Regions from separate parts of the Solibacillus sp. FSL W7-1472 genome, predicted to be linked through region 1. Evidence: riboswitches for the same ligand, from Rfam matches in the RefSeq annotation. Region 1 holds a riboswitch; the other holds the start of a gene.
The links. A riboswitch is a leader RNA that binds a small molecule or an ion and turns the genes downstream of it on or off. The one in region 1 is predicted to bind glycine.
Positions count from the first base shown of each region.

Region 1 (15,735 bases):
CTCAGAAGAGCATGAGGATTTCGTTATCTTCCGTGATGGTCGCTTTGTAACAGATAAATATGTATATGCAGGTGAAGTATGCTACGACCGGGAGTCGGGAGAAGCAATTGATACGGAAGCGTGTCAGCCATTTATTGATCGTGCAACGCAAGAATTAGAATACTCGGATCAAATTATTAATGGTGACCTGTTGCGTTTCTATGATACAGAAACAGGAAATCTGCTGATTGATACGAATTATAAATAATGAAAGCTGCCCCGAAGAAATTCGGGGGCAGCTTTTTTTCTTCATATAAAAAACGTATTGCTTGGAGCAATACGTTTTTTGGTTGCAATTAGTGGGTTGGTGGATAGCCTTGATTTAAAACCGTCATAATGACGAACCAACCGAAAACACCTGCAGCTAAAGCGTTAAAAGCAGCAGCTAAAAGGTTTTTTTCTTTGATTGATTGGAATATGCCAATTACGCCAAAAATTGCAACTAAACCAAAAATAACCATTAATAAGTTCATAAAAAATTGACACTCCTTTCAACATTCCAAAAAATGTCTCAACAATATTCCTCTTTTATTGTAAAGGTTTCCAAATCGTTTGTCGAGAACTAAAAGTGGCGTTTGTTTGAACGATAACTTTCTCTATCAGAACGATTGAAAAAATGTATAATGGAAACTGAGGTGATAATCCATGTTAAATGTTAGAAAATATAGTCTTGGACCGATACAAACTAATTGCTATATTGTAAGCAATAAAGAAAAAGACTGTTTAATTTTTGATCCAGGTGAAGAAGGGGCACGTATTGTAAATGAATTACGTAAAAATGGCTTGAATCCATTAGCGATTTTATTAACCCATACCCATTTTGATCATATCGGTGGAGTGGATGCGGTACGGGCAATATATAATATTCCGCTGTATGTACATGAAAAAGAAGTGGAATGGCTTGCTGATCCAATGAAAAATGGTTCGGGCAAATATGCGGAATTGCCAAATTATATTGTTAAAAAACCCGATGGAGAACATATTATCCGAAAAGAAGGAGAAATGACTATCGGTGCGTTTACCTTTACGGTAGCCCATACACCAGGACATTCTCCGGGAAGTGTATCCTTTATTTTCAAAGATGATGCTTTTGCGATTGTAGGCGATACATTATTTGAACAAAGCATTGGACGTACTGATTTGATCGGTGGGTCCATGAATGTCTTGCTAAAATCGATTCACGATAAGCTATTATCATTACCGGAAGATACAATTATATATCCCGGGCATGGTGATTATACGACACCAGCTGCTGAAATGGATTCCAACCCGTTTTTAAATGGCTTTTAATTATCCCTATGTAAATGAAAAAACGACCGCTCTCGATTGAAGAGCGTGTCGTTTTTTAATGTCCGCCACCTGGAGTGTGTATGAATGTTGTGTAATAGGTGAAACCGGCGAAGAAAACAGTTAAGTATGCGCCAAAAATGTACATGTACATGCGTTCTGAAAGATTTAAGAAGCCTAATAATAAAAATAAACCTGTATTACCTACGAATAATAGCGAAACCTCGTTCATACCTCCAAGGTAGAACATAACGGCAAAAATAGCAGTCCAGAATGCCATAACTTTATACATATTGCTCATGAAATATCCCTCCTTTTCTAAAAAAATAGAATAGTCTCTCATTCATTATAAATCAAGTTTCTGGATAATGTAAACTGCGAGATATGGAAGAGTTGTGACAAATGAATAATTTTTCCATTAATTGTGAACGGAAATTTTGTATTTACAGAAGTCACAGTCATGTACCATACTTTCTATTTTTGTAATTTCATGACTTTCAAACAGTGTATCAACTTGTCCATACAAAAAGGATTCATGGAGTTGGCATACAATTTCTCCGTAGTTCATTAACTGTTCTTGGAAGGGACAGTTGAAAAGTGAGAATATAATGGATTTGGATTGATTATCTTCAATAACTTCCGGTATATAACCTATTAATGTCGCACTTTTAGTTAACATGGCCAATTTCTCATCAAATGTATAGGGAGATTTTCGTTTATGTGAATTCATTTGTTCAAGCATCGATTGTTTTCCGTCACGGTAACTGATTTCCTGTGCTTTGCTCAGAGCATCTTCACCAAGCTCGCGAATAAGTTCAAGTGACCATTTAACTAATGAAGATGGCTCGCGTCGAGGAATACTTAAATTGATTCCTTCTTGCTTTGCTTTATATACTCTTCCAGGTCGGCCGCCTTTTCCGGTTTTTAAATGTTCTGATGTTATGGCACCGATTTCTGCAAGTTTCGTTAAATGCAGGCGTGCTACATTGGAGTGGATTTTAAATTGATCTGCAATATCTTGAACGGATAAAAATTGCTTTTGCTGTAACATAAATTCATAAATGGAAAACCGGGTTTCATCGGCAAAAGTGCTAGAAATTTTAATCGGATGAATCATATATAAACCCCCAATACGGTAAAAATTTAAAATTTAAAAATGCTAGCTTAACTAATATTCTACATGAATTATTAGTGAATTTGTTGATATAGAAAGAAAATTCCTATTAAAAAGAAATTTTATCTGTTTTTATATAAAATACTAGACAATCCATTTATAATGGAGTCATCTTAAATAAAGGGGTGATTTCGATTAAACCATTATCAATCATTGAACAAAAATGTTTGGAGCTTTTATCTAATGCAGCGCAGCTTAATGTGACCGACATCCATTTACTCCCCAGAGAAGGGTGCTATGATTTATTAATGAGAAAATACGGCCGTTTTGAAAAGGAAGATGAACTTCCTACAGAGCTCGCTACCCGTATGATTTCCTATTTTAAATTTCTTTCTTCGCTTGATATTAGTGAAAAGAGAAAGCCTCAGAGTGGTTCCTTCCAAAAATTTATTGACCAGTCCATGTATGCGTTCCGTATTTCCACATTACCTTCCAGCTTCTTTAAAGAAAGTTTAGCCGTTCGAATATTACGTCAAAATTATACCGTCCCCTTACAGACTTTATGTCATTTCCAGGAAAGTGTTGAACAGCTGTATCAATTGGCCAGTCTTGAAAGCGGGTTAATCTTGATTAGCGGTGCGACCGGAACCGGCAAAACGACAACGTTATATTCACTGCTCCAATATTGTTCACAGCATTTATCCCGTCACGTCATATCATTGGAGGATCCAGTGGAAAGCAGACAAGAGCAGCTATTACAAATACAAGTGAATGAGCGAGCCGGAATGACGTATTCAGCAGGTTTAAAAGCAATTTTAAGGCATTCTCCCGAAGTTATTATGTTAGGGGAGATTCGGGACAGAGAAACGGCAAAGGTTGCCATAGAAGCAGCGTTCTCCGGACACCTCGTCATATCAACGATACATGCAAAGGATACGGTGAACTGTATTTACCGGCTTCATGATTTATCGGTTTCACTTGAGGAGATGCGGCAGATGCTTAGAGCGGTTGTTTCACAGCGGCTAATCGAAACGAAGGTTAACGGCTATAAAGCGATTTTCGAATTTTTAACTGACGATCAATTACAGCTTGCCTTTGAATCAATTATCCAAGATAGATCTTTTACATTACCGTTTGATCAAACATTGGCAGGTCAAAGGGCAAAGCTTCTAGGAGAATACTATGAATATACCGCTCCTTAAAAATACCGCAACTGCTGCTTTATATAAAAAACCTGTCATTAAGTCCTCAGAGCTCCCTACATTACTCCAACGAATTTCCACACTGTTAAATGAAGGCTATACATTTGCCCATAGTATCGAAATGCTATTGCCCTATCATGTAAAACAATATGAGCCCCTCCAACAGGAAATATCGAATATATTGCGTGGGGGTGGTAGTGTAACACAAGTTTTTCAGCTACTTTCTCTTGATACACAATATTTAGTATCTATTGAGTTGGCGGAAGCGACGGGCAAACTAAGCGAAGCAATTGGTCTTGTTGCAAAACAGCTCGTTTTTCAACAGCAGGCGAAAATGAAACTAATAAAAGTGATGTCATATCCGCTCATTTTATTTACATTTTTAATTATATTGTTTTTAGCCTTTCGAACATACTTTCTGCCGAATATGTCTTCTGTTATTACATCCCGCGTCCATAGCGAATCGTCCGCAAGCATTCAGTGGTCGACGTTTTTCCTCCATATGCCAGACTACATTATTGCAGTTGGAATTGTTCTGGTCATTGTTCTTTCCATTTTTGTTTATTATATCCGTAAGAAGCGAATCGATTTACAGCTTCATCTACTGTTTAAGCTCCCTTTAATCGGCCTTTTTTGGCGACTTTTTCTGACGAGACAGTTTGCTCGCCATTTAGGCAATTTATTATTAGCTGGCTTCTCGCTCCAAAAGGCATTCGATCATTTAAAATCCCAACAGCACCAAAAGCAGATTGCCTATATTGCTGGTTCACTTCAAGAACGCATTCTTATTGGCGATTCATTGGAGCGGACGGTGGAAGTCGTCGGCTACTTTTATCCGAAGTTTGAGCACTTTATTGCACATGGTGAGGCGAGCGGCTTATTAGGACGGGAGCTTATTTTATATTGTGAGCTTTTGGATGAAAAGCTACAGAAGATAATTGAACGAATACTGGCAATTATTCAGCCGCTGCTTTTTGTGATCATTGCCATTTGTGTTATTGCTGCCTATTTGAGTATTTTAATTCCGATGTATGATGTCATTGATTTTATATAAGAAAGGGTGGAACAGATGAAGAATGAAAAAGGATTTACGCTAGTAGAAATGCTTGTTGTTTTATTAATCATCTCCATTTTAATATTAGTCACAATTCCAAACGTTTCAAAGCACTTTGCATCAATTGATGAAAAAGGGTGTGATGCTTATATTTTGATGCTTCAAGGACAGGTAGAGGCATATAAACTAAATCATAATGAATATCCGTCTTCGGTCACAGATCTAATTGAAGAGGATTATATTGTGGAAGAAGATTTAAGATGTCCGGATAATACTGAAATTAAAATTGTGGACGGAAAAGTCGTTGGACCGGCGAACAGCGAAACGTAACGATGATGCAGAAAATTAAATCACAGATAACAGATGAAAAAGGTTTTACACTACTGGAAATGCTTATCGTTCTCTTTATTTTTTTAGTCGTCAATTCAGCGATTCTGTATTTTTCACAAAAGCCGTTAATGGATTATACAGAAAAACAAGTGATGAGCCAAAACGAGATGTTAATACGCATGACACAATTACTATCCATTGAGACCGGAACCTACCATAGCTTTGAAATTATTAATTGTCACCGGATTCAAGTAAGAGAGCGCAATACTTCTACTATTGTTTTCGATCAAAGAATAGCGCGGCCACTAGATATGTATTTAACTACTCCGAATAACCGGCTGATATTTAATACAAGAGGAAATGTCCAGGCGTTTGGACGACTGACATATCATTTTGAGAATAAAAGCTATCAATATTCTATTAATATCGGGAAAGCCAGAATTTTGGAAAAGGAGGTTTTTAATGAACCAGGAAGGACTAACTCTTGTAGAAACACTATTAGCAGTCGTCATTTTATTTTTCCTCTCGTCGACAATGATACCGCTCACGTTTAATATGAAACAGCAAATTGCCATACAAAAAATACAAGCCCATGCAGCGGAAGTGGCTTATATAGGAGCGATGAAGTATAAAAGGTATGGTCAATCAGCCGGTACACAACAAATTGATGGCATGCAGTTTCAATGGAATTACGACGGACACCGAGTATGCGTCCGTTATGACAACAATGAAAAAGATGAGGAACTTTGTGTATGAATTTCAAGCAAACATTAAGTGAGCGGGGGTTTACACTACTGGAAAGCTTGTTTCAGTTAACCGTGTTTGTGCTTTTTACCGCAATTAGCCTGCTGATCCTCATATGGGTTCGGGATCTTCAACAGCTTGAGAAGATGAAAGATGAGGTGAACTGGGAATTGTTCGTTTATGATCTTCACCAATACAATATGAATTCCGCATCTGGTAGGGTACTCAATTCTAATATGCTGCAACTGGAGATGATAAATGATCCCGAGGAGCGGTTGTTTGTCTTTGATAAATCAGAAGAGCATTTGCGTAAAAGGTCGAATAAAGGGGGAAATGAGATTATGCTGCCTTTTGTTAAGGAATGGGAACTGACGATTGTTGAAAATGAAGTGAATATGAGGGTAGTGATGAAAAATGGAACAAAGCGAGAAAGAGATCTCGTATTGCCAATGCCTCCAGAATGAGAAGGGTGCATTATTTTTACTGGCTGTATTTTTATTGTTCATCGTTTCTGGTGCTGCTGTTTTCTATACAAATGCATATTTTGCGCAAATAAAAGTATATAATTCATTGGAATCTATTTACGTTCGTGCTACGATAAATATACTAAATTTACCTTAAAGTTCGACTTCTTTTTGCAAAGTCGAAAAAATGTCACATCATGCGGTTTTGTTTGATACAAAAATATTTGTGTTAAAACGCAAAATGGAAACGAAAGAATAGGTAGAGGTGTAATTGATTAAGTAGTCCGTAATTAGAAGAAGGTGAACAGCATGCGTAAAATTTATTTAGTAGGATTTATGGGTTGCGGAAAAAGTGCGATTGGTAGACGTTTAAGTTTTTTCTTGAAAATGCCGTATTACGATATGGATCACGAAATTGTACGTCAGCAGGGTATGACAATTCCTGAAATTTTTGAGAAATACGGCGAAGCACACTTCCGAAAAATCGAGACGGAATTTTTAAAGAATTTTCGTGATGAAGCATGCATTATCGCTACAGGCGGTGGGGTAGCCGTCAATGAAGAAAACAGGAGAATTATGCGCCAGACAGGGCTCGTATTTTTTCTTGATGCAAAATTTGAAGATATTTATATGCGGATTCGGAATGATAAAAACCGTCCCATTGTTCAATCGTCATCGGAACAGGAATTGGAAAATCTGTATCACCAACGCAGAAGGAGTTATCGACTAGCTGGCCATATACAAGTACTCACAGCCGGAAGAACATTAAGACAAATTGTCGAGTACATCGGGTTTCAAGTGAAACGTCTTAAAGGCGAACGATTTTATGATAATTAAACTTAATGTTCGTATTTTGAATAAAAATAAAAAAAGATTGCGTTTGCATTATATTCAATGTTAGGATATTGCTAAGAAGAGCAATAACATGAAGTAAATAATCTAACGCGGATGATGATACGGGGAGAGAACGTGATGTCACGTCGCCGAAGGAGCAAATAGCTAAGCTATGAATCTCTCAGGCAAAAAGACTCGTATTGGACGCAACTCTGGAGAGTGCTGTAATAGCTATTGTTACAAACAGCCACCAAAGGGGAAAGCCTAAATTGTGATAGAGGATCAAATTCAGGTGTAACTTTCAGGTGCCAGGACAGAGAATCTCGCTAAAGGGGATTCGTCTGTCTTTTTTTTGTGGATAAATCGGCTTTTAATATTCTGATGATTCTAATAAAAAGATAGATTTACACTTTTGATAGGTGTAATGTTGCTTTCCCCTTTGCATTGCAAAACGAACTTACATAATTAAAGGAGGAAATGAACATGACAAATGAATTAAAGCGCACACCACTTTTTGACGAATATGCAAAGTATGGTGGAAAAACAGTTGATTTTGGCGGCTGGGAGTTACCAGTACAATTTTCTTCAATCAAAGAGGAGCATGATGCGGTACGTAACCGCGCAGGACTTTTTGATGTATCCCATATGGGGGAAATTATTGTAGAAGGCCCGGATGCACTTGTTTATTTACAAAAGATGCTTTCCAATGATATTTCGAAAATTGCAATTGGCGGCGCGCAATATAGTGCACTTTGCTATGAAGATGGCGGTGTTGTTGACGATTTACTGACATACCGTTTGGAAGATAATCGCTATTTACTATGTGTCAATGCAGCGAATATTGAAAAGGACTTCGAATGGTTACAGCAGCATGTCGAAGGGGATGTCAAAGTGGCAAATTTGTCAGATGACTACGCTCAAATCGCTTTGCAAGGACCTTTATCTCAGGAAGTTCTGCAAACATTAACAGCAACAGACTTAACGGCAATCAAATATTTTAAATTCCAGGACAATGTAGAAGTAGGCGGACATTCGGTTCTTGTCTCGCGCTCAGGTTATACGGGAGAAGACGGATTTGAAATTTACGGAGCTCCAGCAGCGATTGTTGACTTGTGGAACAAAATTTTGGAAGCAGGAAAAGACCAAGGTGTAGTAGCAGCCGGTTTAGGCGCTCGTGATACACTTCGCTTTGAAGCTTGCCTGCCATTATATGGCCAAGAGATTTCAAAAGAAATTTCACCACTTGAAGCAGGGATTGGCTTTGCCGTGAAATTGGCGAAAGATCCGCAGTTTATCGGTCAGCAAGCATTAATTGACCAAAAAGAACATGGCCTAACACGTAAATCAGTAGGTATCGAAATGATTGATAAAGGTATTCCCCGTCATGGCTATAAAGTATTTAAAGATGGTGAAGAGATTGGTTTTGTAACTACAGGAACTCAGTCACCAATGACAAAGCGCAATATCGGTTTAGCTTTAATTGACGCAAAATTCACGGAAGTTGGTACTGAATTAGAAATCGAAGTACGAAAAAATAGAGCAAAAGCAGTTGTAGTAGAAACACCATTTTACAAGCGTGCAAAATAAAGTGAAACTTCAATCTACCCGTTAATTGCGGGATAAAACTTTTGAAAAGAGGGTTAACAATGAAACATCGTTATTTACCAATGACGGAACAAGATAAACAAGAAATGTTAGACCGTATCGGGGTTGCGACAATTGATGAACTTTTCGAGGATATTCCTGAAAAAGTTCGCTTCCAAGGAAGCTACAATATTAAACCTGCAAAGTCTGAAGCCGCTTTAATGAAAGAACTGGCACAACTTGCTTCAAAAAATAAAGATACAGCAAGTAATGTCTCATTTTTAGGTGCAGGAGTCTACAATCACTATAAACCGGTAATTGTCGATCACGTTATTTCGCGTTCAGAGTTTTATACAGCCTACACACCTTATCAGCCGGAAATTTCTCAAGGTGAACTTCAAGCTATTTTTGAATTCCAAACGATGATTGCGGAACTGACAGGTATGGATATTGCAAACTCTTCTATGTACGATGGCGGTACGGCATTGGCAGAAGCAGGTATGCTTGCTGCAGGCCATACACGTCGCGGTAAATTACTCGTTTCAGGAACTGTCCATCCAGAATATCACGATGTTGTGAAAATGTATGCAACAGGACAATCAATTGAAGTTGTTACTATTCCTGCAAAAGACGGTGTGACAGACATCGAAGCATTAAAAGGCTTAATCGATGATCAAACAGCCGGTGTTATTGTTCAATATCCAAACTTCTTTGGTCAAATTGAAAACTTACAGCCGCTTGCAGATATTACACACGATGCAAAAGGATTGTTTATCGTATCTGCTAACCCGTTAGCTCTTGGCGTATTAACACCTCCAGGAAAATTAGGTGCCGATATTACAGTTGGGGATGCACAAGTATTCGGAATTGCTGAAGCGTTCGGTGGTCCACACTGTGGCTATTTCGCGGTAACGAATAAATTAATGCGTAAAGTACCTGGCCGTCTTGTTGGGGAAACAGTAGACCAAGAGGGTCGCCGTGGTTATGTATTAACATTACAAGCGCGTGAGCAGCACATCCGTCGCGACAAAGCGACATCTAATATTTGTTCTAACCAGGCATTACTTGCACTTGCTTCTTCAGTAGCAATGACAGCTCTTGGCAAACAAGGTATGCAGGAAATGGCAAAACAAAATATCGTGAAGACACGCTTTGCTAAAAATGCCTTTGAAGCAGCTGGTTTTGAAGTTGTTTATCAAGGCGCACACTTCAACGAAATCGTCGTTAAGACAAATTATAATGTGACAGAGCTAAACAAAGCATTAATCGAAAAAGGCATTATCGGCGGTTTTGACTTAGGTCGTGTTTATCCTGAATTAGAAAATCATGCACTCATTGCTGTTACGGAAATCCGTACAAAAGAAGAAATCGAGCAATTAGTTGCAGAAATGGGGGCTTACAATGCATAACGAAAACCAATCACTCATTTTCGAAATTACAAAACCAGGTCGTGTCGGCTACAATTTAGAGCCATTGGATGTTCCTGATTTTGATCTTGAAGAACTGCTTCCAAAAGAGTTAGTACGTCAAGAAGCGGCTGAACTGCCGGAAGTTGCAGAATTAGATATTATGCGTCACTATACAGCACTTTCACGCCGTAACCATGGTGTAGACTCAGGGTTCTACCCGCTTGGTTCATGTACGATGAAATACAATCCGAAAATCAATGAAACGGTTGCACGTTACGCTGGTTTTGCCAATGTTCACCCATTACAGGATGAGTCAACAGTACAAGGTGCAATGGAATTATTATATGATCTTCAAACATCCCTTCAGGAAATTACAGGTATGGATGAAGTAACATTACAGCCAGCAGCAGGCGCACATGGGGAATGGACAGCATTAATGATGATCCGTGCATTCCATGAGGCAAATGGTGAAGGTCACCGTAACAAAGTAATCGTACCGGATTCGGCGCACGGTACAAACCCGGCTTCTGCTACAGTTGCAGGCTTTGAAACAATCACAATTAAATCAGGTGATGACGGCTTAGTGGATCTTGAAGATTTACGCCGTGTTGTCGGTCCGGATACAGCAGCATTAATGCTGACAAACCCGAACACTTTAGGTTTATTTGAAGAAAACATTTTAGAAATGGCTGAAATCGTGCATGGTGTCGGCGGTAAGGTTTACTATGACGGCGCAAACTTAAACGCTGTTATGAGTAAAGCACGTCCTGGCGATATGGGCTTTGACTGTGTTCACCTAAACTTACACAAAACATTTACAGGTCCACATGGTGGCGGTGGTCCGGGTTCAGGTCCTGTAGGAGTAAAAGCGGATTTAATTCCATTCCTGCCTAAGCCGGTATTAGTGAAAAAAGAAGATGGCACGTTCCACTTCGACTATAACCGTCCACAATCAATCGGTCGTGTGAAACCATACTACGGAAACTTCGGCATTAATGTCCGTGCATATACGTATATCCGTTCAATGGGTCCGGATGGCTTAAAGGCTGTAACAGAATATGCTGTATTAAATGCAAACTATATGATGCGCCGCTTGGAAGAGCACTTTGATTTACCGTATGACCGTCACTGTAAGCACGAATTCGTGTTATCAGGTCGTCGTCAGAAAAAATTAGGTGTTCGTACATTGGATATCGCAAAACGCCTTCTTGACTTTGGCTACCATCCACCAACAGTTTACTTCCCGTTAAACGTGGAAGAGGGGATTATGATCGAGCCAACAGAAACAGAATCGAAAGAAACATTGGATGCATTCTGTGATGCAATGATTCAAATTGCTCAAGAAACAATCGATAACCCATCGATCGTTCAAGAAGCACCGCATACTACAGTAATCAGCCGTTTAGACGAAACACGTGCTGCCCGTACACCGGTGTTACGTTATACTAAAAAAGAAGAAGTCACAATTTCATAAATTGTGACAAAAAAGGTCAGAGCTGTTTTCTGGCCTTTTTTCTTTGAATAAGGTTAGACTTCTAACGTGTCAGTATATAATAGAAGAAACTACTGAAAAACAGACAATTATGAACGATACTGCCGGTGAGTGAAAATTAAAAAGCCCTCTACACTGTAGAGAACTTTTAAGATTAGTTTTTCGATTTAACTTTACCTGTCCAAGTTTTGAATCCGCCTTGTAACTGATACAGTTGGCTATAGCCTTTTTTCTTTAATGTCAGCGCTGCTCGTGCACTACGGCCAGAGTTTTGGCAGTAAAGGTATACAGGCAGGTCTGGTCGGATTTCTTTATGACGTGTATTAAGTTGCGTCATCGGAATGTTTCGTGCACCTAAAATATGTCCTGCTTCAAATTCTTTAGGTTCGCGTAAATCGATTAATTGGGCTTTACGGTAGCCTTCGATAAATTGCTCCTGTGTTAAATTTGTAACGGATTTTTTTAAGCGCATAGAGTTGATTACTACGTAAGCAACGATGACTACTAAAATTATTAGTATCGTATATAAAATTGTCACTGCGATATTGCCCCTTTCTTTCTGTACTTACTATTATAAGAGATGAACTAGAGTTAGTCGAGCGAGTTTGTTAAAATGAATTGGTGGAGGCGAGAAATTGTGAAAAAACAATGGTATTTTATAAATTCGGGGCCATGCAGCCCAGCCTATAACATGGCATTAGATGAAGCGTTACTAGATTGGCATAGCCAAGGGGAAATCCCGCCGGTTATTCGTTTTTACGAGTGGAATCCTGCAACATTATCAATCGGTTATTTTCAGCAAGTACATAAAGATATTAATTTAGAAGCCGTAAAAAAGCAAAATTTAGGTTTCATTCGTCGTCCTACAGGCGGACGTGCTGTTTTACATGACCAGGAGCTTACATATTCAGTGATTGTGACAGAGAGCTACCCGAATATGCCTGAGACTGTTACAGAGGCGTACCGTGTCATTAGCGAAGGAATTTTACAAGGGTTCCGTCTATTAGGGTTGGACGCTTATTTTAGTGTGCCGGAGACGAAAGAACAACTGGATGATTTAAAGAAACCGAAAAGCGCGGTTTGTTTTGATGCACCAAGCTGGTATGAGCTAGTAGTTGAAGGAAAAAAAGTAGCGGGCAGTGCACAAACACGTCAAAAAGGCGTAATTTTGCAGCATGGAGCCATTTTATTGGACCTGAACGAAGAGCTGCTGCTTTCAGTGTTTAATTTTGCTACAGCCGAAGCTAAAGAAAAAATGCGGAAAAAATTACCCGAGAAAGCCGTTGCGATGAATCAGTTTGTCGATACGCCATTTACAATCGAGCAATGTGTGAATGCATTTTCTAAAGGGTTTGAGATAGCTTTGGATATAGAACTGATTCCTTATGAATTAACGGAGCAGCAAACACAATATGTAGAACAATTAATGCAAAATAAATATTTAACAGATGAATGGAATTTCAAAAAATAGATTACGAACGTGTGTTTTGATTTTTTATAAAAAAATTTTTATACCCGAAACGTTGGTATAGGTGGATTTAACAAAAACTAAAAAAAATCAACCCCTTGTTTGAAAAAAAGATTTATTGTAATCTTTTTTAAGTGTAATTATATAACCCAACATATAGAATGGTATTTAAGAAATAAGCACAATATATGGTATAAAATGTGTTTAGTTTACATTCGTGAAGGGAATCTTAAAATTATTAAATCGTCCAAAGGGGGGCTTACGCGGTGGCAAGTGTTTTAGAACAATCCATCCAAGTCAATCAATTAAATCAAGATATTGAGCAATTTCCTCAAGTGCACCCGATTACACCGGATATGCAAATTACGCATAAAGGTGTATCACGTCTTGTTATGATTGACCGTTATTCTTTTAAAGATACGGAAAAGAAAACATTAAAAACAGGGGATTTTGTTGTTTTGACAGTGAAACAAGATCCGAAATTCCCGGCGCGTGGACTTGGCATTATTCATTCGATTAATCCGGAAAAGAATACCGCTCTTATTAAAATTGATGAAGATTACCGTCATGTATTGGAAGGCGAAGAACAAGAGACGGGTATTATTGAACGCTCATTGGATATTATTGAAAAGCCGCTCGAAATTTTTTATGAGCAAATTGCAAAACGTAATGCAACAGGCTTAGCTTCAGTTGAGAAAACAGAAGAAAAGCGCAAAGAATGGTTCGGAAAGTTTTATGAAGAGCTTGTGTCAATGAATTTTATCCCTGCAGGCCGTGTAATTTATGGGGCAGGTTCGGAAACAGAAGTAACTTTCTTCAACTGTTATGTAATGCCATTTGTCGCTGATTCGCGTGAAGGCATCAGTGATCACCGTAAGCAGGTAATGGAAATTATGAGCCGCGGCGGTGGTGTTGGTACGAACGGTTCGACACTTCGCCCGCGTAACACATTGGCGCGCGGTGTAAACGGTAAATCTAGCGGATCAGTAAGCTGGCTTGATGATATTGCCAAGCTGACACATCTTGTTGAGCAAGGTGGATCGAGACGCGGCGCTCAAATGATTATGCTGGCAGATTGGCATCCGGATATTGTGGAGTTTATCATTTCCAAAATGCAAAATCCGCGTATTCTGCGTTATCTGATCGAGAATACAGCAGATGAATCAATTATTCGTCTAGCAAAAGAAAAATTAAAATTCAAGCCTTTAACACAGCAGGAAGATGCGATGTATCAAGGTATTGTGAACTATAAAAATATTGAAGGTTTCGGCGGATTTAACGAAGCGATTATTCGTGACGCTGAAACGAAGCTACGCGATGGCGGAACGTATTCAGTCCATAATCCGGATTTCCTGACAGGTGCAAACATTTCGGTTACATTAACGAAAGAGTTTATGGATGCTGTAGAAAACGATCAGGACTTCGAATTACGCTTCCCGGATGTAGAAAACTACACTCCGGCACAAATGCTGGATTACAACGAAAAGTGGCATGAAGTTGGCGATGTTCGCGAATGGGAGAAACTTGGTTATCCAGTTCGTACGTATCGTACAATCAAAGCAAAAGAACTTTGGAATTTAATCAATGTCTGCGCAACATATGCGGCAGAACCTGGTATCTTCTTCATTGATAACGCAAACGACATGACAAACGCAAAAGCGTACGGTCAGAAAGTTGTTGCGACAAATCCGTGTGGTGGAGTTCGCCTCACGTTAAACATCGCGGGATGAAGCGGGAAGGCTGAAATGCTAATCCGAACCGAAGACGAATTGTAAAATGTTCGTCAGGGGCAACGCATAGATAGTGAACCTCATCATTTGAGAATATAATCTATCCACGAGACCGCGACATTGCAACTAAATTAAATCTTTGACTCAAATATATTTATGAGGTGAAGTTAAGCTAATAGAGGCTATGCTGGATTTTATAAAAATGTATATTTGAGAAGTTCCTATGAATATGCTTATGCAAAGTATCTTGATTTTTATAAAATTAAATGGGAATTTGAAATACAAGTATTTAATTTAGGATATAAACTTTATAAACCAGATTTTTTTATCTTAAATCCAAATAATTCAATAAAGAAAATAGTGGAAATAAAATCGAGAAATAAAAAAGCAATTGAACAGGCAAAAACTGACTTGAAAACTATTAGTGAACAGTATGGCTACGATGTTGATGTAATCTCATATAAAGAACTTTTAGAACTGTATAAACCCTTACCTTTTTCACTTAACTCAGTCATTACAGAATGGATTAACTCAGATCATACAACTATTAATAAAGCTGCATTTGGAGCTTTAAATGGACATTATCAGATGAAGCATAATGATTCTACTAAGAAGAAGATTGGTGCACATACCAAGTTGTTGTGGGAAACTGATAGTATCTCAAAACTGAAAATGATTGAAGGTTTGAAAAAAAGTGGTATGAAAAAAGGATTTATTAAAGTTCCAAGGGTTGAAAGAGAATGCTTACATTGTAACAAACCATTTATTACACTTGAAACATCAATACAAAAATATTGCAGTAGAACATGTTCAGGATCTGTAGCGATTAAATTAGCAACAGAAGCATCAATAAACAAGCAGTTATTATTGCATCAAGAAATTAAAAAGTATGTTATCGCCTGGACAATTAAAAATAATGAAATCGTTGAGAAAGCACCTTTTAATAAAATTAAGCCAACGATAGATCCACTACTAAGAGAAATT
Region 1 is NZ_CP150208.1:2,412,655-2,428,389, reverse strand. Features, by position in the region: gene MKY07_RS12085 (LTA synthase family protein) at 1-247, shown strand, start outside; gene MKY07_RS12080 (DUF2759 domain-containing protein) at 336-512, opposite strand; gene MKY07_RS12075 (MBL fold metallo-hydrolase) at 685-1,329, shown strand; gene MKY07_RS12070 (DUF2626 family protein) at 1,385-1,627, opposite strand; gene MKY07_RS12065 (helix-turn-helix domain-containing protein) at 1,745-2,443, opposite strand; gene comGA (competence type IV pilus ATPase ComGA) at 2,626-3,642, shown strand; gene comGB (competence type IV pilus assembly protein ComGB) at 3,623-4,696, shown strand; gene comGC (competence type IV pilus major pilin ComGC) at 4,712-5,026, shown strand; gene MKY07_RS12045 (type II secretion system protein) at 5,489-5,782, shown strand; gene comGF (competence type IV pilus minor pilin ComGF) at 5,779-6,234, shown strand; gene MKY07_RS12035 (shikimate kinase) at 6,544-7,071, shown strand; glycine riboswitch at 7,183-7,275, shown strand; gene gcvT (glycine cleavage system aminomethyltransferase GcvT) at 7,552-8,655, shown strand; gene gcvPA (aminomethyl-transferring glycine dehydrogenase subunit GcvPA) at 8,715-10,061, shown strand; gene gcvPB (aminomethyl-transferring glycine dehydrogenase subunit GcvPB) at 10,054-11,535, shown strand; gene MKY07_RS12015 (rhodanese-like domain-containing protein) at 11,708-12,091, opposite strand; gene MKY07_RS12010 (biotin/lipoate A/B protein ligase family protein) at 12,245-13,024, shown strand; partial or broken gene MKY07_RS12005 (vitamin B12-dependent ribonucleotide reductase) at 13,288-14,718, shown strand; gene MKY07_RS12000 (restriction endonuclease) at 14,962-15,735, shown strand, end outside.

Region 2 (15,735 bases), 760 kb from region 1:
CAGTTTTCTTTTTCCCAACGTTTGCTGCTTTTTTCTTCTAATTGTTCAAGCTTTGTTGCCGCAATTTCGGATAACCCTTCCATCCCAATTGAGCCAGCAGTCCCTTTTAAATTATGAAGAAATGTATAGATTTCCTGTTCCTCAACAGTATTTTGCTGTTCCCAATTTTGAATTGTTTCAGTAATTCGATCACACATCATAATTTTATATTTATCGTTTAACACCAATTCATCCCCTAAAATCAAATGACTTAATCTTTAGTATAAAGGCAGAAATGAAATTTGCTATATCCTTATGAAAATATTTGTTTATTTTCCATAAAAACCGCAAAAAAAATGTTTTGCAAAGTTCCCGCAAAACATCTTTTGATATTTAAAACGTTATAAGTGAATTTTTTACAGCTCCTTTAATCGATGTTGCCAATAATATTTAAATACTTCGAGCGATGATTTTTTAGGGGTAAATTGAAATACTTCTTTTAATCGTTTGTTATCCAGAACAGGACGGTAGCGGAGGAAATCCACCTGTTCCTCTCCATACTGGCTTAACTTCAGCCTTTTTAAAATAAACAAACTCCCCTTTATCACCGTCGCTGGTATTTTCACTACTTTTTTATTCAGCAAAATACCAAGTTCATCTATTGTGACAGCACCATCTCCTGCCAAATTAAAGATACCTGTAATATCACTGTCAATCGCTTTGGCAAAACAGGCGATGACGTCCTGATCCCATATAAAGACAAATGGGCTTTTAGAATTGGCCACACCGAGTACTATATTTTGTTCAAATAAATTGGTAATTTGGTTGCGCACATTCTCCCCTAAAATCGTACCAATTCTAAAAATCGTTTGCTCGAGCTGCGGGTATTGCGTTCTGTACTGGTCGAGCATCTCTTCCACTAATCTCTTATGATACGAATAGGCAAATGCTTCATTGCCCCGGATTGGATTCGTTTCTTCGATCCACTCAGCGTTATTGGCATAATACCCGTAAGCCGCACCACTCGATGAAACGACAATCCGTTTTACATCCGTCTGTACACATGCTTCCAGTATATTCTTTGTACCCAGCACATCGACGGAATATTCGAATTCACGGTTGCTTTTCTTTCCGGGTGTGACAATTGAAGCTAAATGTACGACGACATCGATGTTATATTGTTCGAAATATTGCCGTGCTTCATTTGAGCGAACATCCAATTCGATATATTGTAGATTGGGATGCGCTTCAAAAGGTGACTTATTCCGAATATCTGCTGCTATAACTGTGTGATTTGTATTGTGCAGTAAATGCAAAACGAGCTGCTGGCCTAAATAACCGCCAGCCCCTGTTATTAAAACGTTCATGCCTGTACCTCCTGTTGAACTGTGACAATTGCTTCCGGAGCACGCCTTGACCAAAAAGTAGCGATTGCTAAACCAGAAATAATATGCCAGATACCCCAGAATGCCGCAACTAATGCCATGCCTCCAAGACCTCCAAAAAAATTGAAGATTAACACTAGCCCAAGCCCCGAATTTTGAATACCGACCTCGATAGCGATCGCTCGTCTGTCGCGTTCATTAACTTTTAATGCGCGGGAAGAGAAATAACCGATACAAATTGCCAATAAATTTTGCAGTATTACGACCAAAATAACAGCTCCTACATTCGTAATAAATGCATCGAAATTATTTGCTACCATAATGACAACAAACAAGATAAATATGACAATCGAAAGCTTCATCATAATCTGATTAAAACGCGCGGCAAATTTCGGAAATACTTTTCGAATATACATGCCTATAATAAGCGGCAGCCCCAGCATAAAGAAGATGGTTGTAAACATATCGACAACGCTAATACTGAATGATGTTATGATTTCTTTTGTCGGGCCATATAGGGATGCCCAAAACATCGTGTTCAGCGGTGTCATGACAATCGCCAAAACTGTGGAAATGGCTGACATGCTAATTGACAGTGGTGTATTGCCTTTTGCATAATGTGTTAAAAAATTCGATAAATTCCCCCCAGGACAAGCGGCGACTAAAAACAGCCCTAATGCAATACTTGGAATCGGCTGAATAATGCTCACAAGTACAAATGTAATCGCCGGCAACAGGAAGAATTGACAAGCAAGTCCGATTAACGCCGGTTTGGGAGTCTTTAATGATCTCTTAAAATCTGAAACTTGCAGATCGAGCGCAACGCCAAACATAATAAATCCTATAACGATGTTCATTATTAACAGGGCTGTTTCATTAAAGTTGATTTGAATAGTGTCGATTCCCATACATTATTTTCCTTTCGGTTCGGCATGCATATCTTTAAAATAACGTAAACCAGGCGCCCACATATGCTTTACTGGATCCACCTCAGTATGAATGACTGTACATTTCCCTACTGAAATAGATGTTAGAAGAGCCTGCTCCAGCTGGTCAATGGTTTCTACATATTCACCATGTGCACCCATCGCTTTTGCTACGAGGTCAAATCGGATTTCACCTAAATCAGCATTGATGCTTTCATGTGGATCCAATGTTTTTTTCCACATCGTTTTTAGGGGTCTTAGCGCAAAATGCTGATTCATTTTCACCATGCCCCATTGTTTATCACATAGCACGATGTAGACAACATGCAGATTGTTGCGTACGGCTGTTTCAATTTCCTGTGGATGGAAGCCCATTGCCCCGTCACCAATAATGCATAATACAGGCTGCTCCGGCTTGGCAACTGCGGCTCCAAGTGCCTGACCAACGCCAGCTCCAAGCATTCCGAATTTAAATGTCGATAAAAGCGGCATTTCATCGTTCACTTCATAATAGAAGTTCGACCAAATGGCTGTATTCCCCCCGTCAATTACAAGGGGTGTATTTTTAGGGAATATCTGATTCGCCATATGCGGGATTTGTGCTGGATTTAAAGGTGAATTTTTATCCGCAGTATGCTCATTCAATTTTTTACGATGCTGCTTTTTCGACTCAATATGTTTTTCAATCAATTGTTTTCGATTTGTATCAATCACTGTTTCCGAATCTTGATTTAAGACGACCAGCAGCTCTTGTAGAAATGCTTTAATGTCTGCCTGAATCAATAGTTCGGCAGGTTTGTTAGCTCCTAGAATGGAAGGTTCCAAATCCACTTGAATGACTGTTTGATGTGCATTCCAGTAAGGTGCTTTCCCCCACCAGTCGGTTTCGCCGAGGCGAGAACCTAATATTAATACGACATCCGCATCGTTTCGTACATTATTATTTGCTTCAATATGCACCATTGGCATCATAAGGACGTTATCCTCACTCATGGCACCGCGTCCTGCCCAGCTTGTAGTAACCATTGCCTGCAATTTTTCCGCAACTTCGGTCAACTCCTTTTTTGCTCCTGCATGGATGACACCGCTGCCTGCATGAATAATCGGAAATGTTGCTGACTTCAATAGTTGGGCTGTACGTTCAATCTGATAGTTCGATGCTTTCGGCAGCTCCAGCATGCGGTATTGCGAAGGCTCCCAAAAATTCAGTTCACAATTTACTTTCGTATTCATAATATTTTCCGGAATATCCAAATGAACGACACCCGGACGCCCCTCATAGCATTTGCGCAATGCCATTCGCAGCATTTCAGGAATGCGGTCAAAGGAAGGTACTGCCTCACTCCATTTGGCAAACTGTTTAATGGTTGCGGTCTGATCGAAGCACTGATATGTTCCGCCGCGGTCAGGATACATTATGCCTGTCCGTCTTGCACTCGTAATGCACAACACCCGATTGCCTTCCGCTTCTTCCACTACCAAACCTGGCAAAATATTGGCTACACCCGGTCCATTACTAGCCATACATACCCCTAATCGATTTGTCACTCTAGCATACGCGCCTGCCATATGTGCAGCACTCGTTTCATGGCGTGGTGAGATGAGCTCAATTCCATGCTTTTGCAAATTCGAATAAAATCCGAAATACGTTCCGTCAATAATCCCAAAGATGTTATCTACACCTTCTTTTGCCAACATTTTTGCTACTACTTCTCCACCTGACATTGTTGCCATTGCACAATTCCCCCTTCAATTTGTAAACGCTTTCTTAATTGCTTAAAAATTATTTGAATATCCCCATTTTTCGGCACTTGCCTGTTCGTTAAAATACCATTGCCGGCTAATGCTTGATCCGCAAGTTGCTCGATCACTTCATCCGTCAGTAATGGTTCAATCGCTTGTGCACTCTTCCAAACGTGCTGTTTCCTGTTCAGTTCGTCCAAATAGTCATTTAAAAATTGGGCCCCTGTTATCCCGATGATTTTAGCAATTTCCTCGTATCGTTTATACGCACTTTCCAGCGAATATTGGATCACAAACGGATGCATCAGAGCGACACACTGACCATGAGGCATATGGAATTTTACGCCTAGTGCACGCCCTGTTGCATGTGCCAAATTTGTCGAAGAGTTGGAAAACGCTATTCCTGCGTAAAAGCTTCCCATTAATAATTGCTGTCTCGCCTCAATATTGTGCGGCTGTTCATAAACGGTCTCAATATTTTTTGAAATACAGGAAATCGCTTCTTTAGCAAAATAATCACTCATCGCATTAGCTTTCGTTGAAACGAATGCTTCAATTGCATGAGTTAACGCATCCAGTGCCGTAAAACTCGTAATGGATGGCGGCACATTTACCGTAAGCGTTGCGTCTAAAATGACGACATCCGGAATGAAGCTCGGGTGTGCAGGATTAAGCTTTTTTTGAAGTTTCTCGCCTGTAATCACCGTTACTTTTGTAGCTTCAGAACCTGTTCCGGCAGTAGTAGGAATGGCAATAAACGGCATTCTGTTCAATTCAGGGATGTTCGGAACATCGCTTAAACCCAAGTTCGGATTTACCGCAAAAACAGCCACCGCTTTCGCTAAGTCAATGACACTCCCGCCGCCGATTGCTATAACACCGTCACAGCTGTTTATATGAAGCTCAGCTAGAGCCCGGTCAAGTTCATCTGTTGTTGGCTCCCCTTTTGAAATTTCATAAAAGTGTGCATCACAGACTTCCTGCTTTAAATTTTCCAATTGATTCGCTAATGCACTCCTGCTGTATAGGATGAATGGTCGCTGTATCTTTAGTTGTTTGATTTCCGCTGATAATCGTTGAAATGAATCGATACCTGCCACGATTTTTTTTGGTAGGAACAGTTCATAAATCATGAGCTCGCACCTCCAGCCGTCCTTTTTGTTTTCAGTTTCAACATATACAGTTCTGGATGGAACAGGCTACTGTAATATTCAATCACTTCACCCTGCACGCCCAATATGACCCGTTCAATATTTAAAACATTTGTATAAGGCTTCAAATCAAGCAATTTGGCATCTTCCTCACTAATCGGACTACAGCGGATCGTCTGTTCAGCTTCCACCATCGTAATCTTCAATTCTTTTTCGATAATGTCATAGATTGTCGCTTCATTCAGATTGTGTGCGGCTATTTGTTTCCCTAGATGAGTATGGTAAAAATGGCGTTCAATTGAAATAGGCTGATCATCAGCAGTTCGTACTCTGGATATCGCAAATAATATGGATTGCCCTAATATCGCATTTGCTTCTGGAAAGTTATCAATATTTTTTGCATACAGTAGTCTCGCCCCAGGCTTCATCCCCATTTGCCTAACCGTCTCTGTAAAACTGTTCAAAGAATTAAGCCAGTCATGCACTGTCTTATTTTTTGTGATAAATGTTCCTTTTCCGTGGATTTTTTTCAAAACGCCTTCATGGACTAAATGCTTTACCGCCTCTCTCACGGTGGATCGACTAACAGTAAAACGCTCCATCAATTCACGTTCACTCGGAATTTTCTCTACATACTTCCCTTCGACAATTTCAGTTTTCAATAAATCCTTCAGCTGAATATGTAACGGAATATGATTTTCAAAGTTCAACATATCCACCTCCAATGGTCCGCACATCATAACGTCCGTACCAGTTAACTTTGTAAAATTGATTATAGAGGTAGTTTCCAATAATTACAATTAATTTTCAGAATTTTCTAATATATGATTTTACTATAATATTTCAAACTATCATTTCCGTTAAATGGAAAAAACAAAAATTCCCCATTTCCTAAATCTAAATTGATAAAGGAATGGGGAATTTTTTAAATTATATTTTTCCGCTATATTGTATTGTTAAAAAATTTTTTTCTGCTCTATGCCGTCACATCACGCTTCATAAAGTAACCGAACGTAATTGCCAAGAAAATAACGGCATATACAATATTGACAACTAACGAGAATGTAAACGTTAATCCTTCAATCATTGGCATACTGCCCGGTGCATAATATGATAAATCATTGGCAAACCAAATGTATTTCGCGAAATCATATTGGGCGATAAACATTGTCGCCGTTGAACCCATTAGTAAAATGAACAGCGATAAACTTACCGCTAACGTACTTGAACCAAATATTGTACCGATCATGAACGCAAATATAATTGTCATAATTGTAGAACCGAGTGAATAAAGCGTCGTTTCAATAAAGGTATTTTTCACCGTATCCTGCACGATTTGCCCATCAACAATCGATAACGCTATCGAACTATCTGTACCGAATAAAGCTATCCCGATAATTAATGCGACAACGATTCCAGCGGCAAAGAGTACAATACCATAAAGAATGGACGCAACAAGTTTCGAAAGTAAAATTTTCCATCTTGATACAGGTCGCGTCAGCAACATTTTAATCGTACCAGTACCGAACTCAGAAGATACGATACCTGCCGCAATCACAACTGTAAAAATACCCGTCACCATGATTGTCAATGATAATGATAAATCCATATGTTCCGTAAATGTCATGGCATTTGCTGCTGGCAAATCATTGGCGATACGGTATTCGGCCATCGCAATTTCTTCCTTGAAATATTGCTCATCTTCCGGCGTTATATCTTCCGAAGCAAGCATTTCTTTCGGATACGCCATCATTTCTTCGTTTGCTGCTATGCGCGCCTCTTTAGTACTTGAATCCACATCATAATATTTGTTCATACCAGCCACAAATACGATTAACATGATTAAAAGCCCGCACATAATCCAAGCATTTTTTTGCGACCACATTTTGATCCATTCATTTTTAACGTATTGCATCGATAGCACCTCCACCTGTCATCTCGATAAATTGATCTTCAAGACGTTTTTGAATCGGCTGGATCGTATAAAGATCGATACCGGATTCAACGAATTTACGAACAAGCGCAGGCACTTCTTCTTTTGTCAGATTCACTACATAGCCGCCGTTTTCTTTTGTTAACGGCTCTTCGAACATTGCCTGAAGCTGGTCCGGCTGTCCGACTTCAATATAATATTGTGCTGCCGCAACATGTTGTAGTTCGCGAATATCAATCAGCTCGCCATTTTGGATAATCGCAATACGATCTACCATTAACTCGATTTCCGATAAAAGGTGGCTCGATACAACGATTGCCACATTATCCTCTTCCGCAATTTTGCGTAAGTACATACGGAATTCACGGATACCGGCCGGATCCAGACCATTCGTCGGCTCATCCAAAATCAGAAACTTTGGACGATGCAGCATCGCCTGTGCCAGTCCGAGACGTTGACGCATCCCTAACGAATACGTTTTTACTTTTTCATGAATACGATTTTGCAGACCCACTTGTGCTACGACTTCATCAATACGCTGTTTTGTTACCCCTTTATGCATACGGGCAAAGTGCTGCAAGTTTTTGTACCCTGACATATATTTGTACATTTCCGGGTTTTCAACGATTACACCGATATTACTGATCGCTTCTTCATAATTTGTCGACAGCTGTTTCCCATCGATGATTACTTCTCCTTTTGAAGGATACATTAACCCCGTCATCATACGGATCGTCGTCGTTTTACCCGCCCCGTTCGGACCTAAAAAGCCCGTTATTTGACCTGGATAAAAGTCGAGATTCAAATCTTTAATAATGTGTTTGCCTTTAATCGTTTTATTCAGATTTTTAATTTCCACAATTGGCTGTGACAATTGTCCACACCTGCTTTCTGCTTTTTCTTCTATTACAAGCACTTTTTCGTGTGCCTAAATGTTTTATGTATTGGCATTAATGACTTCACATGTAATAGATTCTAATTACTATACTTGATGAGTATGGAAAAAGTTTCATTATTTATAATTTTTCCGACAAAAAACCTCATCAGTTACTTCTGATGAGGCCAAAAACAGTTATTTATATTCTCCTACCCATTCGTCTTTTAACAAACCATACACCGCATGATCGACATAATGATTGTACAGCCACTCTGCCTGACGGATTGTCCCTTCATGCATAAAGCCTAGTCGCTCCGCAATATGACGGCTTTTCGTATTGTTGACGGCTGCATGAATTTCGACTTTCCCAAGCTTATATTCATTGAAGGCAATATCAATGATGCCTTTTACAGCGCGTGTCATAATCCCTTCACCTTGGAATTCTTCATCTAAAAAATAGCCGATCTCACATTTTTTCAGAGACCAGTTAATTGTATTAATCGATACTTTCCCGACAAATTGTCCTTTATAAAAAATCGCTGTATCGAGACCTTCACGCTTTGCAAATTTTGATAAATTCATTGCGGCAAAATCGCGTGTATCTTCGACAGTTTTTGTATTATCTACCCACCCAAGCCATTCGCGTAAATAATCGCGTGAACGGTCAATGAAAGCAAAGATTTCTTCTGCATCATTTTGTGTAATCAATTTTAATTGAATTTCATTATCTACTTCGTAAAAGAACATTACTATCTCTCCAATCTAAGCTCCCATTTAAAACAATAAACCCTTTTTTATTTTCTTATCATATAGAGCTATTTCAGAATATGCAATTAAAATATCTAATCCTTTAATGATTTGTGTAAGTTTACCATTTTCACAGCGTTAATTGTGCTTTTTTTAAAGAAAATTCGCAATATTCCCGGTTTGTATTTTGGTAAACTAACTATGAGGTGTTTTTATGGAAAACAATGAACATGCTTGGGGAAAGCTATTAAAATATTATCGTCAAAAAAAGAAGCGGAAACAAGATGACGTGGCATTCGGCATCTGTACCCCTTCCTATTTAAGCCGAATTGAGAACGGACTTGTTATAGCAGAACATTCGATTTATGCGCAGCTGTTTGAAAACTTAGGCATCGATTTCAACCAGCTCGAACAACAATTGAAAAACCAAACCGCTTTTTTGGAGCAGCTATACGAAAAACTATTATTAAATGCCGAGCTAACATCCGATGAAATTAAACAATTGACCGATATCCAAAACGATGAGCAGCCTTTTGAACAGCAGCTGATGGCAAAGCTTGTATATGCACGTTTCCTGTACTCAATAAAAGATGATGATGATGCAAGAACAATACTCAATGAAGTCGAGCCGCTCGTCAGCTGGAAAAAAGATCGGATCACGCAGCTATTCGTAGCGATTACGGCGTTCGGCCATCTTTCTTTTCACGAATTTGAACAGTTATCCCTTAAAGAAGCGGAAAATCAATTTGCGCAATATTTATCGAATGCCCACCCGTTTGAGCTGGCTAACTACCATTATCATATCGCTTTTGCGAATCACCGAAGCTACAAGTTGCACAAAGCGCTTGAACATATTGAACTGGCACAGCAATTTTTTATCCACCAGTATAAACCTTTGTTTCAGTTGAAACTTTACTCAATGAAAGGTGTAATTTTTAATGATTTGCACCGATTCCGTGAAGCTATTCAGGAGTTTGAAGCAGGACTTGAATTACTGTCAAATGTCCAGTCCATCCAAACACCGGTGCAATGGAGCTCACTGCATAACAACATAGCCTACTGTTTTGAATGCCAGGAAAATTTCCCGGAAGCGTCTAAACATTATGAACTGGCGAATCAATACGACGAAGACTTGCATTCGGCGATCAACTGGATGCGTACATGCTTTGTACAAAAGGATTTCGAGCAGTTGGAAATACTCTTTAATCGCTATGAAGAAATTCGGTTTACTGTCCCTCATCATATTTATCAGCGGAGGTTATTGCAGTATGCGGTTGATACAGCACATACGATCCGCGGATTGAAATTACTGGAGGATGAAGCTTTTACCCATTTCGATGAACAGCAGTATTATTCGCTAATTCTGTTCTATGCTCCATTATGGGGACAGTTTTATGAGCAGCTCCACGCCTATAAACAGGCAAGTAATTGCTACAGGCAGGCATTGGAAGCGAGTGAAAAAGTTCGTCAACGAATGAGCAGCTAAGGGGTGATGAGATGAAGTTACGTAAAGAATATTTCTATTTATGGTTTGGGTTTGGCGCATCAAAATTGGGCAGCTGGATTTACTTGATCGCTCTCAATTTAACGGTTTGGCATTTGACTGAATCCCCGGCTGCGGTTGCGGGTATCTATATCATTGGTCCGATTGCCCGCATTATGTGCAGTTTTTTTGCAGGCTCGATCGTAGACAGAGCCAATAAAAGAACCATCTTAATTATTTGTGATGTTTTCCGCGCAGGTCTTGTGTGTTTGATGCCGCTGCTTTCGGAAATTTGGCTTATATACAGTTTTATCTTTTTGGCAAATGTCGCCGTCTGTTTTGCCAATCCGAGCAGCACATTTATGATTACAAAACTTGTATTGCCAAATGATCGTCTTCGGTTTAATGCGATCAACAGCATGTTAGGCTCGGGAAGCTTTATGATTGGACCTGCTTTAAGCGGTGCCATTATCGCCATAAGCAGTACTGCTGCGGCAATGTGGGTGAATGGTGTCATGCTGCTGTTCAGTGCGTTCATGATGTTTTTATTGCCGAATGTTGAGCAGAAATCGGCAGGTACCGCTACTGTACTGACACCCGCTGTCATCCGTGAAGATTTTTCAATCGTCTGGACTTTCATTTCGCAACGAAAAGCGGTACTGAAGTTCTTTATTTTATATTCAACAGCTTTAATGATCTGCTATTCGCTTGATTCTCAGGAAATGTCGTTTTTGAAGGATTTTCATCAAGTAACGGATTCAGTTTACGGAATCATTGTAGGTATCACGGGAATCGGTGCCATTGTCGGCGGCTATTTGGCTGCCCGATTCGTCAATAGTCTGTCACTCGTCTCATACATTGGCATCGGGTTTACATGTACGTTACTATCCTATTTCACATTTTATTTCTCGCCTAATTTGACGATTGCGGTCGCTGCTTTCATATTGCTCGGACTGTTTATGGCATTCAGCAATGCGGGCTACGCGACCTTTTACCAGCAGACTATTCCGACCGAATTGATGGGACGGTTCGGCAGTTCGCTTGGCCTGATAGAAAGCGTAATGCAAATTACCTTAACCTTGATCATTGGATATTTGGCGGAAATCTATACAATTCAGCTGACAACTAGCCTCTTTGCCTTTATCGGCGCTGTCATCGCATGTATCGTCTATTTCCACCTGTTACACAATAAATCACTTTTTGTAAAGGAGGAGCTAACATGATTACGTATGAAACAATTTGCTACTGCTGTAAAAAACCATTTTTATTAATAGAAGGAACGGTAAAATACCGGAATTACAAACGGAATATGCAGGGGAAATTTTCCTGTGATTCATGTGACAATAAAATCTTCTCAGAAGCAAGAAGCCAATTTTTGCGGAAAATAAACTAATAGAAAAAACCGGGCTTCCTCGATGGAAACCCGGTTTACTGTTATTTTTTTCGAACCTTATAAAGAACAAACAGCAGTATAAACCATATCGGTGTTAACAGCAGAGATGTTCTCGTTGATTCGGAAATACCCATAATGACTAGTAAAAATAAGAAGAATGCCAATACTAAATAGTTGATGAATGGTGTTAATGGCGCTTTGAAAACTGAAGTTTTATGTAATTCCGGATGACGCTTTTTGTAAATGATATGCGAAATCAGAATAATGCTCCAAACCCAAATAAAACAAATCGCACTAATTGTTGTCACGATACTGAATGCATCGTCCGGCATGAAGTAGCTAAGCAATGCCCCAATCGAAACTACGACCGCAGAAAATATCAGACCATTTTGCGGCACCGCATTTTTGTTTAATTTACCGTATGCTTTTGGTGCTTGTTTATTATTACTTAAACTGTACAGCATACGGCTCGTTGAGAACATCCCGCTATTCCCTGCAGAAGCAGCTGATGTCAGCACAACAAAGTTAATTAAACCTGCTGCAATCGGAATACCCACCAATGCGAAAACCTGAACGAATGGTGAACTTGCAGCGCTTAATGTATCCCAAGGATTGATGGTTAAAATGACGAATAATGCCCCTACATAAAACAGCAGAATACGTACGGGAATTTTATTGATTGCAGATGGGATATTCTTTTTAGGGTTTGCCGTTTCAGCAGCAGCTACCCCTACTAATTCAACCCCAACGAATGCAAAGACAACCATCTGGAACGCCATTAAGAATCCAAATGCCCCATTCGGGAATAACCCTCCGTGCTCCCATAGGTTCGATACGGCAACTTTGCCTGTATCTGTTTCAAAACCAATGATCAACAATATAATTCCAATTGCAATCAATGCAACAATTGTGATGATTTTAATCAACGCAAACCAAAACTCCAGCTCTCCGAACAGTTTGACCGTCAATAAATTCAAAATTAGTAAAACTACTAAACATGCGATAGCCGGTACCCATTGCGGGATGTCGAACCAGTATTGCGTGTACATACCGACAGCGATTATATCCGCCATTGCCGTCATAACCCAGCAGAACCAGTATGTCCAGCCGGTAATATAGCCTGCCCAATCCCCTAAATATTCAGTGGCGAACTCGGTAAACGATGCATAGCCGCCTTTTGATAAAAGCATTTCGCCAAGTGCACGCATGACGAAAAATAGTGCGATACCAACGATTAAATATGCAAAGATAATAGAAGGTCCTGCAAGTGAGATCGCTTTACCTGACCCTAAAAACAACCCCGTTCCGATTGTTCCTCCAATCGCTATTAACTGAACGTGTCGATTTTTCAGATCGCGCTTTAATTCTTGTTGTTCCAAAACGATTCCTCCAAAGGATAAGTATTTTGTCTGTTTACACAGCGCAAAATAATAAGTACTTCACCGCGGTCCATCAAGTAATTTTTTCTGGAAAATTAAAACAGGGACTGATTATGTGCCAGTCCCTGTGTCTAAGAATAATCGATCTCGCCTCTGCGAAATCGCGTCCAGATTCCAAAAAATCTGTGACATCTATCGAGGGCTTTTCTTTTTCAAACAGTGGATGCTACATACACCAATTTTTAAGGAAAAGCGTCTCTCATTACTCTTCTGTCCTTTTGCCTGAGATTATGAACCCTTCGGCGACGCGGTATACGCGCTCTCTCCAGAAACTGCTCCCGCCAGTAGTTTTATCCACGACGATCAACGCTTGATATGTATGCAATTAGTTGCCTATAGGTCATCTGGCATCTTCCAGTTTCCTATAGCTCGCGTTCAATACTATTATTGTACGATAATCATACTATCAATTTTATGCCCGCCTTACAATGGATAATCGTAGTCAGTTATTATGTAAATAGCAATTTAACCTTATTCCCAACATAATGTTTTCATCTTGCAGAAAATTCATGACTAAAAAAATATTACACCGAAAATTCAATATTTTCAGTGTAATATTTCATATAGAGGAATTGGTAGCCCCTCGTAATTCTGTTTTCGTTTACTGCAGTTTTTCCTGTACTGTTGAATCTTCTTCGTATGTTGTTCGATTGATATCGATCAGCTTACCTTTTGTTGTGTTTGACTTTTTCATTTTGACAACATACGTATTGTCTAAAGCAATGTCTGTGCAGGCGATGTCTTTCTCGCGAATATTTTCAGGGTAATTTAAAGTAATAACCAATGTATCCCCGTCTTTTTCGATTTTTTCAATTTCTCTTCCACAGCCATCTGAATACCCTGTGACAAACAGCACTTCTTCTGTTTCAAAATCGATGGGCGGAATCGATTCAAAACCAAAAATATCGGCCCACGTCGTATAAAGCTTTTCATCCTGCACGATTGAAATACTCGTACCAACTTCAGGGGGAATCGAATCTAATTGAAACAGTAATTCATATTCAACTTGATTTTCTTCCTGAACAGGGTTGGTCGAATTGGATGAGGTTGCTTGCTCTTTCGTATTACATGCTGCAAGTAGAAAGATCAGTCCCATGACAAGCATGCAACTAAAACATTTTTTCAATGTCCATCACCTCGTTTCTTACATAATTAGTCGGATGAAAAATAAAAAAGTTTCGATTTTCCCACATTTTATCTGTTACTATTGGTTAATTTAAACTTACAAGATTATGTTAAATAAACTAATAATTCAGCAAGTAAGCTTTTATCATAAAATGGCGTATAATGTAGTTGTTTATCCAACTATTACACCATTCTCTTGGAGGGTTTGTACAAATGAGTACACGTATTGAAAAAGACTTTTTAGGCACATTAGAAATCCCAAAGGACGTTTATTACGGCGTTCAAACAACTCGTGCATTAGAAAATTTCCCGATTACTAAAATGACAATGCACCCTGAATTAATTCGTGCATTTGCCATCGTAAAGAAAAGTTCGGCACTTGCAAATGCCGCTATCGGTAAATTGGATCCGGTAATTGCCAATGCAATTGCACAAGCATCCGATGACATTATTTCAGGACTATTACATGACCAGTTTGTTGTAGATCCAATTCAGGGCGGAGCAGGCACTTCAATGAACATGAATGCCAATGAAGTAATTGCTAACCGTGCACTGGAAATTTTAGGGGAAGAAAAAGGTACTTATTCAATCATTAGTCCTAACAGCCATGTCAATATGGCGCAGTCAACAAATGATGCATTCCCATCGGCTATCCATATCGCAACAGTTTCTACATTAGATAATCTAATTATTGCAATGGAAATGATGCGTGATAGCTTTATCAAAAAATCAGTAGAATTCGATTCAATCGTTAAAATGGGACGTACGCATTTACAAGATGCTGTACCCGTTCGTTTAGGTCAGGAATTTGGTGCCTACGCTGCCGTTGTTTCTCGTGATATTGCTCGCATCAAAAAAGCGCAGCAGACAATGCTGCAAATCAATATTGGCGCAACTGCAATCGGTACAGGCTTAAATGCAGATCCAGAATATATGAAATTAGCTGTGGAAAACATTGCGGTTTACAGTGGCTTCCCGTTCATTAAAGTAGACAATTTAATCGACGGTACACAAAATACCGATACGTATGCAGAAGTATCATCAATGCTAAAAATCGCTATGATGAATATGTCGAAAATCTGTAATGACTTACGCTTAATGGCATCAGGTCCAAAAGCCGGATTTGCAGAAATTCGCTTACCGGAACGCCAGCCAGGTTCTTCTATTATGCCAGGTAAAGTAAACCCGGTTATGCCGGAAGTAATTAACCAAATTGCTTTCCAAGTGATCGGTAACGACGTAACAATCTCACTTGCATCAGAAGCAGGTCAATTTGAGCTTAACGTAATGGAACCGGTTCTAGTATTTAATCTGCTTCAGTCGATTGAAATTATGACGAACGGTTTCACAGTATTTACAAAATACTGCCTGGACCATATCGAAGCGAATGAAGCGCGTCTGCATGATTTTGTTGAGCGTTCAATCGGTGTTATTACTGCACTGGCTCCACATTTAGGGTATGAGCGTTCAAGTCAAATTGCGCGTGAAGCACTGCATAGCGGCAAATCTGTACGCGAACTTTGCTTAATGTACAATTATTTCACACTTGAGCAG
Region 2 is NZ_CP150208.1:1,652,923-1,668,657, reverse strand. Features, by position in the region: gene MKY07_RS08135 (diguanylate cyclase) at 1-224, opposite strand, end outside; gene MKY07_RS08130 (SDR family oxidoreductase) at 396-1,346, opposite strand; gene MKY07_RS08125 (bile acid:sodium symporter family protein) at 1,343-2,272, opposite strand; gene MKY07_RS08120 (thiamine pyrophosphate-binding protein) at 2,276-4,024, opposite strand; gene MKY07_RS08115 (iron-containing alcohol dehydrogenase) at 3,997-5,166, opposite strand; gene MKY07_RS08110 (GntR family transcriptional regulator) at 5,163-5,897, opposite strand; gene MKY07_RS08105 (ABC transporter permease) at 6,161-7,099, opposite strand; gene MKY07_RS08100 (ABC transporter ATP-binding protein) at 7,086-7,991, opposite strand; gene MKY07_RS08095 (GNAT family protein) at 8,190-8,741, opposite strand; gene MKY07_RS08090 (helix-turn-helix domain-containing protein) at 8,956-10,227, shown strand; gene MKY07_RS08085 (MFS transporter) at 10,239-11,447, shown strand; gene MKY07_RS08080 (hypothetical protein) at 11,444-11,617, shown strand; gene MKY07_RS08075 (amino acid permease) at 11,659-12,996, opposite strand; glycine riboswitch at 13,257-13,335, opposite strand; gene MKY07_RS08070 (dehydrogenase) at 13,658-14,182, opposite strand; gene aspA (aspartate ammonia-lyase) at 14,395-15,735, shown strand, end outside.
Region 2: linked by a shared signal. The riboswitch ahead of MKY07_RS08075 (amino acid permease) and the one ahead of gcvT (glycine cleavage system aminomethyltransferase GcvT) in region 1 are both predicted to bind glycine.